DNA from 3 places in the Bacillus sp. FDAARGOS_235 genome. Region 1 is predicted to be linked to each of the others. Evidence: riboswitches for the same ligand, from Rfam matches in the RefSeq annotation. Region 1 holds a riboswitch; each other region holds the start of a gene.
The links. Region 1 has a riboswitch for S-adenosylmethionine ahead of A6J74_RS03510 (ECF-type riboflavin transporter substrate-binding protein). Riboswitches for the same ligand answer to the same signal wherever they lie in the genome.

Region 1 (4,862 bases):
GAAACTTCCTATGGATTAACAACTTTCTTTCATGTACATGTTCAAACTTCTTTATATATATTAGAAATTACGAAAGAATTATGTAAAAGCATAAATTTTGATTTCGTAGTTTATGATATATTTGGTGCCGGAGAGTTAGTAAAGGAATATTTACAAGTTCCAGGCATAGTTTCCTCTCCTATATTTTTAATTCCACCAGAAGTATTGGAAACCTTACCTTTTCATCCAAATGCAGAAAAACAATTCCAACCCGATGAACTCTCTGAAAAATTACTGTATCAAATGGAACATGAATTTGGAGTAAAGCCCAAAAATCATCTTCAATTTATGCAAAATAAGGGAGACATTAGTCTCGTGTATACAAGTCGTTATTTTCAACCTAATAGCGATTCGTTCGGAGAAAAGAATGTTTTTATTGGGCCGAGTATGATAAAGCGCAAAACAAATATAAAGTTTCCACTTGAATTGCTTTCAAAAAAGAAAGTTATTTATATTTCAATGGGAACACTTCTTGAAGGGCTCGAACCATTCTTTAATACTTGTATTGATGCTTTTTCAAATTTCGAAGGGATTGTAGTAATGGCGATCGGTGATAGAAATGATATTTCAAAAATTAAGCAAGCTCCAGACAATTTTATTATATCCCCTTACGTACCTCAATCAGAAATATTAAGTGAAGCAAATGTTTTTATTACACATGGTGGAATGAATAGTGTACACGATGCAATTCATTACAATGTCCCATTTGTGATAATACCGCATGATAAAGATCAACCAATGATAGCGCAAAGATTAACTGAACTTGAGGCAGCACATAGATTATTGAAAGAGCATGTTAATGTGCAAACTTTAAAAGAGGCGGTAACAGACGTTCTTTCAAATGAAAAGTATAAACATGGCATTCGAAAACTGAATGAAAGTTTTTTAGGGTGTGGTGGTTCCAAAAGAGCCATTGCAGTTATTGATGCTCTTTTAAATAAATAGTTCGGACAATATACAAGCATAGAGGCTCTACCTTTATGCTTGTATATTATTATCCAGCAAATTGTACAGCAGTATTTGCATGTAAAAAAGCAGTATCAAAAACAGGAACAGTAAGGTCATTTTGGGAAATAAGTAATGGTATTTCAGTACAGCCTAGTAATATACCTTCCGCACCGTTTTGAATTAATGAATTGGTAATTTGTATTAGTTTCTCTCTTGAAGTTTCTGAAATAATGCCTCTACTTAATTCGTTTAATATGACGTGATGGATAAAAGTTCTTTCTTCGTCATTTGGGATAAGTGTCTCAATGTTATATTTTGCTAGTCGTGATGTATAAAAATCTTGTTCCATCGTTTGTTTCGTTCCTAATAGTCCGATACGTTTTATATTCTGTTCTACCATTTCTTTAGCACTTACATCACCGATATGAAGAAGTGGAATTGATATTGCTTGTTCTACTTCCTCAGCAAATAAATGGACTGTATTTGAACACATTAATAAACATTCCGCCCCGGACTTTTCAACCTTTTTAGCAACTGTGACTAATTCGTTTTTTACTTCTTCATATTGATGGTTTTGTAATAAAGTAGTTACTTCTCCAAAATCCATACTATATAAAACGAGCTTCGCATTTTGATCGTATTGAGAGAGTGTTAGCGTATTAATATGTTTATAGTATAGTGATGTAGATTCCCAGCTTAACCCACCAATTAAACCAATTACTTTCATCATACATTCCCCCTTGTAACAATTTCGAATCCATTATTTCATAATTCCGATAAGAATACAATGATTTAAATACACTATTTAATAAAAAATAAAAATAATTAGAAAAGTGTTGAAATTTATCTTTCTTAGTGCCATAATACGAATTACAAATTAATACTTATCCAGAGAGGTGGAGGGAACGGCCCTAAGAAACCTCAGCAACCCCTATGTGCATTCATAGGAAGGTGCTAATTCCGCAGAGGACACGATGTGTTTTTTGAAAGATAAGAGGATTCTTGCACGTGAAAGAAAATGACCTCTTATGTAAGAGGTCATTTTTTGTTGTATAGAAAGGGAGTGTCGATGCATAATTCATTATTAAAATAAATATAGAGTAATGAAAGCTGACTAATTTGAGAGGAGAATTGAAATGAACAAATTATCAACAAAGTTAGTAGTAGCAATCGGAATCGGAGCAGCTTTATATGGGATATTAGGACTTTGGGGATTTACTATTGCACCAAATACATTTATTAAACCTGGATTAGCTATATTAACCATTTTTGGAGCGTTATTTGGTCCAGTAGCAGGACTGTTAATAGGACTTATCGGTCATACCGTAACAGATACGATCTCTGGTGGGGGGATTTGGTGGGGCTGGGTTCTGAGCTCAGGAATTATTGGTTTTGCGATGGGGCTCATTCAAAAAAGAGGTGGGTTTAATGTGAAAAATGGGTCGTTTAGTAAGGGAGATATTTCTTATTTAGCAATTACTGGTTTAGTAGGTATTGTCATTGCTATTATATTTGCTGGGGTATTCGATATTATCGTGATGGGAGAACCGTTTGACAAAATTGTTATACAAGTATTAGGGGCAACCATTGCTGATGTTATTATTTTCTTAGTTCTTGGATTACCGATTACAATTGGCCTAGCAAAATCGAATAAAAAACATACACATTTAAAAATTGAAAAGTAGGGATGTTAACATGCAACCAATTATTTCGTTTGAAGAATTCAGCTTTCAATATAAGCATGCTGCGCAGCCTACTTTGAAAGATATTACATTTCATATCAACCCTGGAGAAAAAGTACTAATTGCTGGACGAAGCGGTTCTGGGAAGTCGACATTAGCTCATTGTATTAATGGGCTAATCCCATTTTCGTATGAAGGGATTAGTGCTGGTAACGTATTAATTGCTGGTAAAGACCCGAGGAAAGGCAGTATTTTTGAACAGAGTAAGCATGTAGGAACAATATTACAAGATCAAGATGCTCAGTTTATTGGCCTTACAGTAGAAGAAGATGTCGCTTTTTATTTAGAAAATGAATGTGTAAATCAAGATGATATGAAAAAGAGTGTTGCAGACTCATTAACAAAGGTAAAGATGCATACTTTTCGTAAACAAAGTCCGCATGAATTATCAGGAGGACAAAAACAAACGGTTTCTCTTGCAGGTCTCTTAACAACAAATGCGGATATATTATTGTTCGATGAACCTTTAGCAAACTTAGATCCGCTAAGCGCCATACATACGATAGAACTTATGAAAGATATACATGCACAAACTAATAAAACAATTGTAATTATTGAACATCGAATAGAAGAAATATTAAAATTGGATTTAGATAAAATGATTTTAATTGATGAAGGTAAAGTCATTACGGTAGGGACTTCGGAAGAAATATTAGCATCAAATATATTGCCTCGTATTGGCTTAAGGGAGCCGATTTATATTGAAGCATTAAAGAGATTACATTTTGATAGTAATAATGCCGTAATATATCCACTGGAAAAAATTCAAAAGGAAAAAATTAGTGGCGTTTTAAAAGAATGGATGGAGAAGCAAGTTTTTTTTAAAGATGCTACTAAAAATAAAGAATTATTAAGAGTAGAGAATTTATCATTTTCCTATCCTAATAGACAAAGAGTATTGAAAAATATAAATTTTTCGATAAGCAAAGGAGAACTTATCGCTCTTTTAGGACACAATGGAGCTGGAAAATCAACATTAGCTCACAGTCTTATTGGTATAAATAAAACAAGTAATGCAGGGATTTTATTAGATGGAGAAAATATTAGTTCTTGGTCTATTCGTAAGCGTGGGGAGATGATCTCTTATGTGATGCAAAATCCAAATCATATGATTACACAACCTACTGTTTTAGAAGAGGTTTCATTCACATTAAAATTAAAAAAGTTTTCTAAGAAAGAAGTTAACTATAGAGCTGAAGAATCATTAAAAATCTGTGGTTTATATCCATTTCGTAATTGGCCAATTCAGGCATTAAGCTATGGGCAGAAAAAGAGATTAACTATCGCATCTGTATTAACAACAAATCCTAAACTTATCATATTAGATGAACCGACGGCTGGACAAGATTATTATCATTATAAACAGTTTATGTCATTTATTAGAAACCTGGCTAAAAAGGGAATATCCTTTATTTTCATAACACACGATATGAATCTAGCATTAGAATATGCAGACCGAGCGGTAGTTCTACATGAGGGAGAAATCATTGCGGATAATACTGCAACTACTGTATTAGGACATAAAGAAACGTTACAAAGAGCCAATCTAAGAGAGAGTTCTTTATTCGAGCTTGTTACATTTAGTGAAATTTCATGTCCAGAAAAGTTTATGGAACTTTATTGCGATGTTAGTAGGAGGGAGGAAAATGCATAATACGTATTTTCGTCGTATGGATGGGGCTGTGAAATTAGTTTTGTTTATATTTTGTATGACGCTTACTTTTATGTTTTTTGATTTTCGCATATTACTAATTTTATTTATGTTTGGATGTATCGGACTCTTACTTGCTAAAATTCCACTTCGTAAAATTTTACTTATTTTTACTGTTATATTTACATTTAGTTTATTAAACACTGTTATGATTTTATTAATTACACCGACTCATGGATCTGAATTAACTGGATCGTATACTTCGTTTTTACATATTGGTTATGCAACAATTACATATGAAACATTATTTTATGCAGTTACACTTTCATTAAAATATTTTACGTTGTTACCATTTACACTTATCTTTATTTACACGACAGATCCAAGTGAATTTGTAAGTGGCTTAAGTAAACTTGGTATTCATTATAAGATTACATATGCAATAAATATTGCACTACGTTATATACCTGATATTCAGTCCG
Region 2 (4,862 bases), 1.2 Mb from region 1:
GGAATATTTACACGCATCATAAAATAGCCAGCTTCTTTCGGTCTTTGCAAATACAATCCTGCCCATTTAAATGCGTCCCACTCTTCTTTCGGAATAGATTCGAATCCATTTTCCGCATAGTAAGGAATATCATTAAAAATTTCCAAACCATCTTTTGCTAATTTATTTTTCTCAGTCTGATTTAATTTTTCATTATTGGCCCATACTTTTTCATAACTCATTTTTAAATCCCCCTATATAAAGTGAAACTTTAATCAACCCTCACCAATCGGGCATTTACAGCCTGCTCCAGCCGAATTTTGAGGTGGGCGTTTTACTTCCCAGCAAACAACGGGACAAAACTACGCTCTTGTAAGTACTTCACGATTTGTTCTGCACATTCTTCAATAGAATACTTGTGCGTTTCTACAATTAATTCCGCTCGATCTGGTTCCTCATACGGTGAATCAATACCTGTAAAATCTTTAATATCACCTTGTCTCGCTTTTTTGTATAACCCTTTTGGATCACGTTTTTCACACTCTTCAATTGGACATTTTACAAACACTTCTATAAACTCATCTGCCGCTAATAGATCCCTAACTTGTTTTCGATCTACTCGAAATGGTGAAATGAACGCTGTAAGAACAACAGTACCTTGATCTACAAATAGCTTCGCCACTTCGCCAATACGCCTTATATTCTCCATACGATCACTTTCAGAAAAACCTAAGTCTTTATTTAAACCATGGCGAATATTATCCCCATCTAACACATAATTTCCAATATTCTTTTCAAATAGTTTACGAGCAACCGCATTCGCTACTGTAGATTTACCCGAAGCTGATAAACCAGTAAACCAAATTACAAAACTATGATGCCCATTCTTCACTCTTCTCTCATTTTTCGAAACAGAAGCTGTGTGCCAAGTAATATTCGTATCCATCTCGTTCTCTCCCTATTCTGTTACTACTTCTTTTTTCAAACCTTTAATTAACACTTCCACTACTTCTTTACGACTAAATGTACTTGGCGGAATCTCACCATTTCTTAACATTTCTCTTACTTTTGTACCTGATAAAATGACACGGTCCTCTTTTCCATGCGGACACGTTTTCGTTGAAGCCATCGCTTCACATCTCGTACAGTAAAAGCTATGTTCAAAAAATAGCGGCGTAATCCCTAACTCTTCCACTGTAAAGTTCGTAAAGATTTCCTGCGCTTCGTATGTTCCGTAATAGTCTCCTACCCCAGCATGATCACGTCCTACAATAAAGTGGGTACACCCAAAATTCTTTCTTACCAATGCATGAAATATCGCTTCCCTTGGTCCTGCGTAGCGCATCGCTGCAGGAAATACACCTAAAAAGACACGATTTTTCGGATAATAGTTTTGAAGCAACACTTCGTAGCTTTCCATCCTTACATCAGCAGGAATATCATCTGACTTTGTTTCCCCAACGAGCGGATTTAAAAAGAGACCATCTACAATTTCAAGAGCAGATTTTTGAATATACTCATGGGCACGATGTACCGGATTTCTCGTTTGAAATCCAACTACTGTTTTCCAGCCACGTTTTTTAAATTCTTCTCTCGTTTCAATTGGGTCTAAATGATAAGAAGGAAATTGCTTATTTTCCAAGCGTTTTATAAGCGTAATAGCTCCTCCAACATAAACATCTGGTCGTTCATATAATTTTTTCACGCCTGGATGAGCCTCATCCGTCGTTTTATATACAAGTAAAGCTTCTTTTTCTTTATCAGGTGCAAAAATATCTTCTATTTGAATGACACCATATATATTTCTATCATTAACAAGTTTTACTTCCTCTCCAGCTTTCAGTCCCTCTGCTACTTCTTCTGTTACTGGCAATGTAATCGGTATACTCCATACGCTTCCATCTGCTAAACGAAGCGTTTCTACGACCGAATCATAGTCTTTTTTCCCTAAAAAACCAGTAAGCGGACTATATCCCCCTGTCGCTAGCAGTTCTAAATCACTTAATGCAATGTTGTCTAATTCAATTTCTTTTTCAATTTGTGATACGTCGTATGTCTCATCTACACGGTTTATTAATTCGTTTCTTGTAGTCATTTTCTATATCCCCTCTTAGCTTTATTTCAAGATACATCTTATTGGTAATGAAGACCGCATTCGGTTTTCATTTTCCCGGTCCACCTACCATCTCTTGAATCACCACCGGCACCTACAGGTAACGTACACTTCTCACACCCGATACTTGGATATCCAATATCATGTAATGGGTTGTATGACAAGTTATGTTTGTATACATATCGCCATACTTCTTTCCACGTCCAATGAATAAGCGGACAAACTTTAATAGATTGAAAACGATGATCTTGATTTATAAACTTTGTATGCTTACGCGTTTCTGATTGTTCCCTTCTTAAGCCCGATATCCACGCTTTTTCCTCTGTAAGTGATTTTTCTAACGGCAAAATCTTCCTAATCTTACAACAGAGATTCGGATTGCTTTCCCATAGTTTCTCACCGTGCAACTTCGCTTGTTCATCGAGTGTAAGTTCCGGCTGTTTTTCTATAATATTTAATGAAGGAAATCGTTCTCTTACTTTTTGAATTAATTCATACGTTTCTTGAAAATGAACATTTGTATCCAAAAATACAACTTTAGCAGATGGATTTACTTGGTTTATAAGATGCAGTAAAACCATGCCTTCCACTCCGAAGCTACACGCGTATACAATTTCATCTTTATATTCTTTATAAGCCCAACTTAATACGGATAGCGCGCCTTTCGTTTCATCTTCCTCTGAAAATGAAACACGATTTTCTTCCCACGTTTCATACGTCAACATGTTTTTTCCCCCTGTAAAAGCAAAAAGACGGTTTTAATCTATTAAAATAGATTAAAACCGCCTCTAGTTTTTCTAGTCAGCGCTTTTCACTTTAAACGTACTTTTTCACTTTTCTCTAATTGAATTACTTTTCCATCTTGCACCACAATTGTAATTGAACCATATTTCATATCAGCAAGCATCGCTTGAATTTTCTCAGATACTTCATCAAAATGTTCCCGTACGCTCACGCGAACAGCCCCCCTTTTTATTCATAAAAAAAATCTTTCCCATTTCGAAAAGACTGTTCGGTAATATATTTTACCTTATCTTTCAAAATGGATTCCATTTTGCTGGATTTAGCACCTTGCTTTCTATAAGCAGGTTGCCGAGCTTCTTCGGGCCAGTTCCCTCCGCTTCTCTTGATAAGCTTTGTATTTGTATTTTATCACAATTCTGATTTTTTTCAATCCTAGTTTTCCGATATATTTTAATTATTTTATTTTATCCCGCTATTTGCGGGCAATCCCCCCCACTGATTATAGTTTCACTTTATAAAAAGGAATTGCCCATTCGAACAACTCCTTTTCCTTATTTAAACAAGCTCTTTAATACGTATGCGATCGTTCCCAATGATATTTTCGTACGTTTCACGTTCCACAACAATTTGCGATGTGCCACCTTTCGCAAAGACGACGGCTGGTCTCCGAATTCGATTATAATTATTCGCCATCGAGTACCCATATGCTCCCGTACAAGAAATTGCTAGTAAATCAGAAGAAGCAACTTTCGGTAGATTAATATCCCAAATTAGCATATCTCCACTCTCACAGCATTTCCCAGCAATTGAAACGAGTTCCTCATTCTCATCATTTCCTCGATTCGCTAACATCGCTTCGTAACGAGCGCTATATAAAGCCGGTCTTAAGTTATCTGTCATTCCACCATCGACGGATACATATTTCCGAATGCCAGGAATTTCTTTCACAGATCCAACTGTATAAATTGTCGTTCCCGCATCACCTACAATACTACGGCCTGGTTCAACCCATATTTCTGGCAATGGATATTCACATACTGTAAATTGTTCTCTCACTGCACTTGTTACAGCTCGCACATATGTCTCAAGAGTTAATGGTGTATCTGACTCTGTATAGCGTATTCCAAATCCTCCGCCTACATTTAATACTTTTACTACATAGTTCGTTTGCTCTCTCACCTCTTCCAAAAATTTACGAAGAACTTCAATCGCTCGAACAAAACCAGCCGTTTCAAATATTTGTGATCCGATATGTGAATGAATCCCTAACACATTATAATTTGATTTTTGTAAAGCAAGCCCAATTGCCTGCATCGCTTGACCATTTGAAACGCCAAATCCAAATTTTGAATCCTCTTGGCCTGTCGTAATATATTCATGTGTGTGCGCCTCTACTCCAGGCGTTACACGAATTAATATGTTTACAAATTTCCCATGTTGCATTGCTAAATCGTGTAAAACTTCTAATTCCAAGAAATTATCTACTACAAAACAACCGATATTCGCCTGAAGAGCCATCACTATCTCTTCTTCTGTTTTATTGTTTCCATGAAAATGAATACGTGATGCTGGAAATCCTGCTTGGAGCGCAGTATATAATTCCCCACCCGAAACAACATCTAATGACATGTTCTCTTCACGAGCTACTCGGCACATCTCCATGCACAAGAACGCCTTGCTTGCATATGCTACTTGATAAGAGAAACCACTTTCTTTAAAAGCACGATGAAACGCACGACATTTCCCTCGAATAGACTCTTCATCGTATACATAAAGTGGTGTTCCGTATTGTTTTGCTAGCTGCGTCGTATCGCACCCTCCAATTTCTAAGTGTCCTTGCCCATTGATTCGGCTTGTGCCGTGTAAATACATTTGAATTCCTCCCTTATTTCCTCTAAAACTCATAACCCCAATCTTCTATTCATTGCAGCACGCTTTTAGATAGACAAAAAACGCGCGGAACAATGTTCACACGCGTTTCTTATTAGGAAAAATATATATTGAAAAAATAAACAAGTTGTTATCT
Region 3 (4,862 bases), 1.8 Mb from region 1:
ACGATAACGCCTCCGTTTACATGTATCATTTGCCCCGTAACATAAGATGAATCGTCCGATGCTAAGTATACGTATGCTGGTGCTAATTCATATGGCTGACCAGGTCTTTGCATCGGAACATTGCTTCCAAACTGTGACACTTTCTTCTCACCAAAGCTCGATGGAATAAGAGGTGTCCAAATCGGGCCTGGCGCAACACCATTTACACGAATTCCTTTTTGCACTAACGATTGAGAGAGAGATCTTGTAAAAGCAACGATAGCTCCTTTCGTTGCAGAATAATCAATTAAAGTTTCATTTCCTTCATATGCAACGATAGACGCCGTATTTATAATGACATCCCCTTGTTTGAAGTGAGAAAGTGCTGCTTTCGTAACGTGAAAATAAGAAAAAATATTAATACGGAATGTTTTTTCTAGCTGTTCTGCTGTAATATATTCTAGTCCTTGCTGCGGATATTGCTGTGCGACGTTATTCACAACAATATTTAAACCACCTAACTGCGAAACAGTCTCTTCCACAATATCTTTACAATGTTGTTCATTACTTAAATCTCCCGGTAGTAATACACACTTTACACCTTCTTTTTCAACACGTTGTTTCGTCTCATTCGCATCCTCCTCCTCATCTAAATAAGCAATTGCAATATTTGCACCCTCTTTTGCAAAAGCGATGGAAACAGCTCGTCCAATCCCGCTATCTCCCCCTGTAATTAACACATTCTTCCCCTTTAACTTTTCACTTCCCTTATAATTGGGATCTTCAAACTGCGGAAGTGGATTCATTAATGATTCAATACCAGGCTGTTTATTTTGATGTTGGGCTGGCATTGTTAAAAAGCTTTTTTGCTGTGGCATAACTTCCTTCAGCTCCTTTTCCTTATCATGTGCACAATAAAAAATTACAATTCACACATAGTTTTACGATTAATATTCGAATTTAAGACACAAAATATGAATTGTTGTAAACTTTTTATACAAAACTATTGCAAAATAGTTAAAAAACGAATATTATATATAACTGTTGTGAAAATTATTCGTAAACAGAAAGGATGTTTATATGTTTAACCTTTCAAAACATAAAACTTCTATTAAAACTGAAATTATGGCAGGTATTATTACCTTCTTAACAATGGCATATATCATTGTCGTAAACCCTGTCATCCTTGGGGATGCAGGTGTTCCATTTGAACAAGCATTTACAGCAACAATTATCGCTGCTGTTGTCGGAACATTATTTATGGCGATCTTTACAAACTTACCAATCGCAATTGCACCAGGTATGGGATTAAATGCTTACTTCTCTTACTCTGTTGTAAAAGCTCATGAAGGCATGACTTTCGCAATTGCATTCTCTGCTGTATTCGTAGCAGGTATGATTTTAATTTTGTTATCATTCACATCTTTCCGTACAAAATTAATGGAAGCCATTCCTGAAAACTTAAAACACGCAATTACTGCTGGTATCGGACTATTTATCGCCTTTATCGGTTTACGTTTAACAGGTATCGTTACAAAAAACGATGCAAACTTAGTTGGACTTGGTGATCTTCACTCTGCTCCAGTTCTACTAGCATTAGCTGGACTTGGAATTACAATTGTCCTTATGTCTTTAAATGTAAATGGTGCGCTATTTATCGGCATGCTATTAACTGGTCTTATCGCTTTCTTCACAGGACAATTAACGTTCTCAAACGGTGTTACATCAATGCCTGGATTACCAGAAGGTATTATCGTATCAAATCCAATTACTGCTGTATCTGATGTAATTAACTACGGATTATACGGCGTTGTATTCTCATTCTTCCTTGTTACACTATTCGATACAACAGGTACACTACTTGGCGTTGCGCAACAAGGTGGATTTATGAAAGACGGAAAGCTTCCAAAAGCAGGACGAGCTCTTCTATCTGACTCATTCTCAGCAACAATCGGTTCTATGTTCGGAACAACACCATCAACAGCTTACATTGAATCTTCTGCTGGTGTTGCAGCTGGTGGCCGTACTGGTTTAACAACAGTTACAGTAGCTGTTCTATTCGCATTAGCAGCTTTCTTTGGACCATTAGTGAGCGCTGTATCTGGTGTATCAGCTATTACTGCACCATCACTAATTATCGTTGGTAGTCTTATGATGGGTTCAGTTCGCCACATCGATTGGGATTCATTTGATGAAGCATTCCCAGCATTCTTAGTAATCTTAAGCATGCCACTTACATCAAGTATCGCAACAGGTATCGCACTTGGATTTATTTCATACCCACTTATGAAAGTGGCAAAAGGTAAATTCCGTTCTGTTCACCCACTTGTGTATGTATTCGGAATCTTGTTCGCTTATCAATTGATATTCTTACCACATTAAAATCCCTCTTTCTGAGGGATTTTTTATTTTCAAAAAACATTTGACAACTGTACAGAATCATGGAATAATTCAAAATAGTTAAATATTCGATGTCTTATCAAGAGCAGGTGGAGGGATGAGCCCTACGAAGCCCGGCAACCGACCCATTTATGGGCACGGTGCTAATTCTTACAACACGTTGTGTTGAAAGATAAGAGTAATATGATAAGACGTCTTTTCTATATGAAAAGGCGTTTTTTATTTTCACTCCCTCCCCTCTCTTCTTAGTTTAGGAGGGATTTTTTTATGAAAAAATTGTGTTCCATCGTACTTATTTTTCTATTACTTACATTGACGGCTTGTACAAATGAACAAGATGCTATCTCTTCACAAAAGCAACAAACGGTGAAAAAAGTAACTACAACAGTTGAAAATCATTTACAAACAGAAATTCCAAAGCAAATAAAAAAGCCATTAAAAATCGCATTAATTATGCAAATGTCTATCGGAACTTTTTCCTCTCAATATATTGAGGGCGTCAAAAAACAAGTCGAGCTATTTGGCGGTAGTGTACAAGTCTACAATTCTGATAACGATTTAGCAAAAATGGCTGCAAATTTAGATACTGCTATTAATTCAAAAGTGGATGGTATTTTAATTGATCATGGCCGATCTGAAGCATTAAAACCTGGGGTAGAAAAAGCGTTACAGGCGAACATTCCCGTAGTCGCGTTTGATAACGATCTACGCTTACCAGGTGTAACGATTATTGATCAAGATGACTATAGTCTTGCATGGAAATCATTAAAAACGTTAGCAGAAGATTTGAATGGACAAGGAAATATCGCAGTCGTATGGGTTGGCGGATTTGCTCCAATGGAACGTCGTAACGTTATCATTGATGCTTTTTATAAACGGTATCCAAATATAAAAGAAGTTGCGCGATTCGGTACTGCTAGTAATAACACACCACTTGATACACAAACACAAGTAGAAGCTTTACTAAAAAAATATCCGAAAGAAGGAGATTTACAAGCCATTTTCGCTTCGTGGGATGAGTTTGCTAAAGGAGCTGTTAAAGCACTTGAACAAGCTGGTCGTACAGATATAAAAGTATACAGCATTGACTTAAGTAATGAAGATTTACAACTTATGCAAAAAGAAAACTCACCTTGGTCTGCTACGGCTGCAACGGATCCAGCTGAAGTAGGGAAAGTTCAAGTACGATTCTTATACAAAAAAATTGCCGGTGAACAAACGCCAGATATTTATTCACTAGAACCTTATTTAGTAAAGAAAAATAGTTTACCAAAAGAAAATATAACAATGGATCAATTATCAAAACATATAAACGGTTGGGGAGACTCGAAAGATGCGTATTCTCCTTGGATGAAAAAATTAGAGAAGGAGAAAAAATGATGACATTCTCTCTTCAAAACATTACACATTCTTATCATGCCGCTACACCTGTTCTAGAAGATGTTTCTATCCATATTCAAAAAGGAAAAGTTCATGCCCTACTAGGAATGAACGGTGCTGGGAAAAGTACTCTACTGAAAATAGCAACTGGTGAAATTCAACCAGTTGCTGGCGATATAAAAATTGATAATCAGTCTGTTTCCTTTCCTTCGCCACGCGATGCAAAAAAGCACGGTATTTCTTTCGTAACACAAGAAGTAGACCACGGACTTATTCCGGGATTATCTGTATTAGAAAATGTACTTATCGATCATTTAGCAATGCAAAATAAAGTACTATTTTCAAAGTCAAAATTAGTCGCACTCGCTAAACAACATTTGCAAACTGTACAGGCTGATTTAAATATTTTTGAAGATGTTTCAAACTGCTCATTACATGAAAAACAATTACTTCTTATCGCAAGAGCTTTATCCAACAATACAAATTATCTTTTATTAGATGAGCCTACTTCTTCTCTTGGACCGAAAGAAATTGAAACCTTCGGGCAACTATTAAAAGATTTAACATCAAAAGGAATTGGCATCATCTTAATTTCTCATCGTTTATCAGAGATTCGAAATTTCGCGGATGATGTAACTGTATTACATAATGGTAAAGTCGCACTTTCTGATGCGATTACAAAGGTTACAGATCAACAAATTGTAGAATCGATGACTGGAAAACAACTTACACTTCCTATTAATGCAGCACCAAAACGAGGGAACGAAGAATTCTTTAAAGTACAAGAACTTCCATTACACAAAAACCATTCTCCCCTTTCTCTCACCGTACGGAAAGGTGAAACTGTTGTGATATACGGATTAATTGGCAGTGGCAAAACAACACTTGCTGAAACGTTATTTGGTGCTCATCATACTTATCACGCAGAAATAAACGGTCAAAATATAACGATTAAAACACCGCGAGATGCGATTAAAGCGAAAATCGCACTTGTACCAGAAGAAAGAAGAAAACAAGGCGTATTTCTTTCGGAAGATATTATAAGCCACACGAATTTACACCAATCAGGTTGGAGACGAAAACAAACCGAATTAAATAATGCT

Region 2: it holds a riboswitch for S-adenosylmethionine, as region 1 does, so the genes downstream of both, A6J74_RS09700 (YezD family protein) here and A6J74_RS03510 (ECF-type riboflavin transporter substrate-binding protein) in region 1, are expected to answer to the same signal.
Region 3: it holds a riboswitch for S-adenosylmethionine, as region 1 does, so the genes downstream of both, A6J74_RS12985 (sugar ABC transporter substrate-binding protein) here and A6J74_RS03510 (ECF-type riboflavin transporter substrate-binding protein) in region 1, are expected to answer to the same signal.

What each region holds. Positions count from the first base shown of each region.
Region 1 is NZ_CP020437.2:361,645-366,506, reverse strand. It holds gene A6J74_RS03520 (macrolide family glycosyltransferase) at 1-984, shown strand, start outside; gene A6J74_RS03515 (aspartate/glutamate racemase family protein) at 1,034-1,717, opposite strand; SAM riboswitch class I at 1,869-1,984, shown strand; gene A6J74_RS03510 (ECF-type riboflavin transporter substrate-binding protein) at 2,124-2,672, shown strand; gene A6J74_RS03505 (ABC transporter ATP-binding protein) at 2,683-4,383, shown strand; gene A6J74_RS03500 (energy-coupling factor transporter transmembrane component T family protein) at 4,376-4,862, shown strand, end outside.
Region 2 is NZ_CP020437.2:1,566,932-1,571,793, forward strand. It holds gene A6J74_RS09680 (nitrite/sulfite reductase) at 1-221, opposite strand, end outside; gene cysC (adenylyl-sulfate kinase) at 314-925, opposite strand; gene sat (sulfate adenylyltransferase) at 938-2,074, opposite strand; gene A6J74_RS09695 (phosphoadenylyl-sulfate reductase) at 2,113-2,817, opposite strand; gene A6J74_RS09700 (YezD family protein) at 2,904-3,047, opposite strand; SAM riboswitch class I at 3,120-3,228, opposite strand; gene lysA (diaminopimelate decarboxylase) at 3,392-4,708, opposite strand.
Region 3 is NZ_CP020437.2:2,148,812-2,153,673, forward strand. It holds gene A6J74_RS12975 (SDR family oxidoreductase) at 1-857, opposite strand, end outside; gene A6J74_RS12980 (NCS2 family permease) at 1,060-2,361, shown strand; SAM riboswitch class I at 2,453-2,558, shown strand; gene A6J74_RS12985 (sugar ABC transporter substrate-binding protein) at 2,647-3,759, shown strand; gene A6J74_RS12990 (sugar ABC transporter ATP-binding protein) at 3,756-4,862, shown strand, end outside.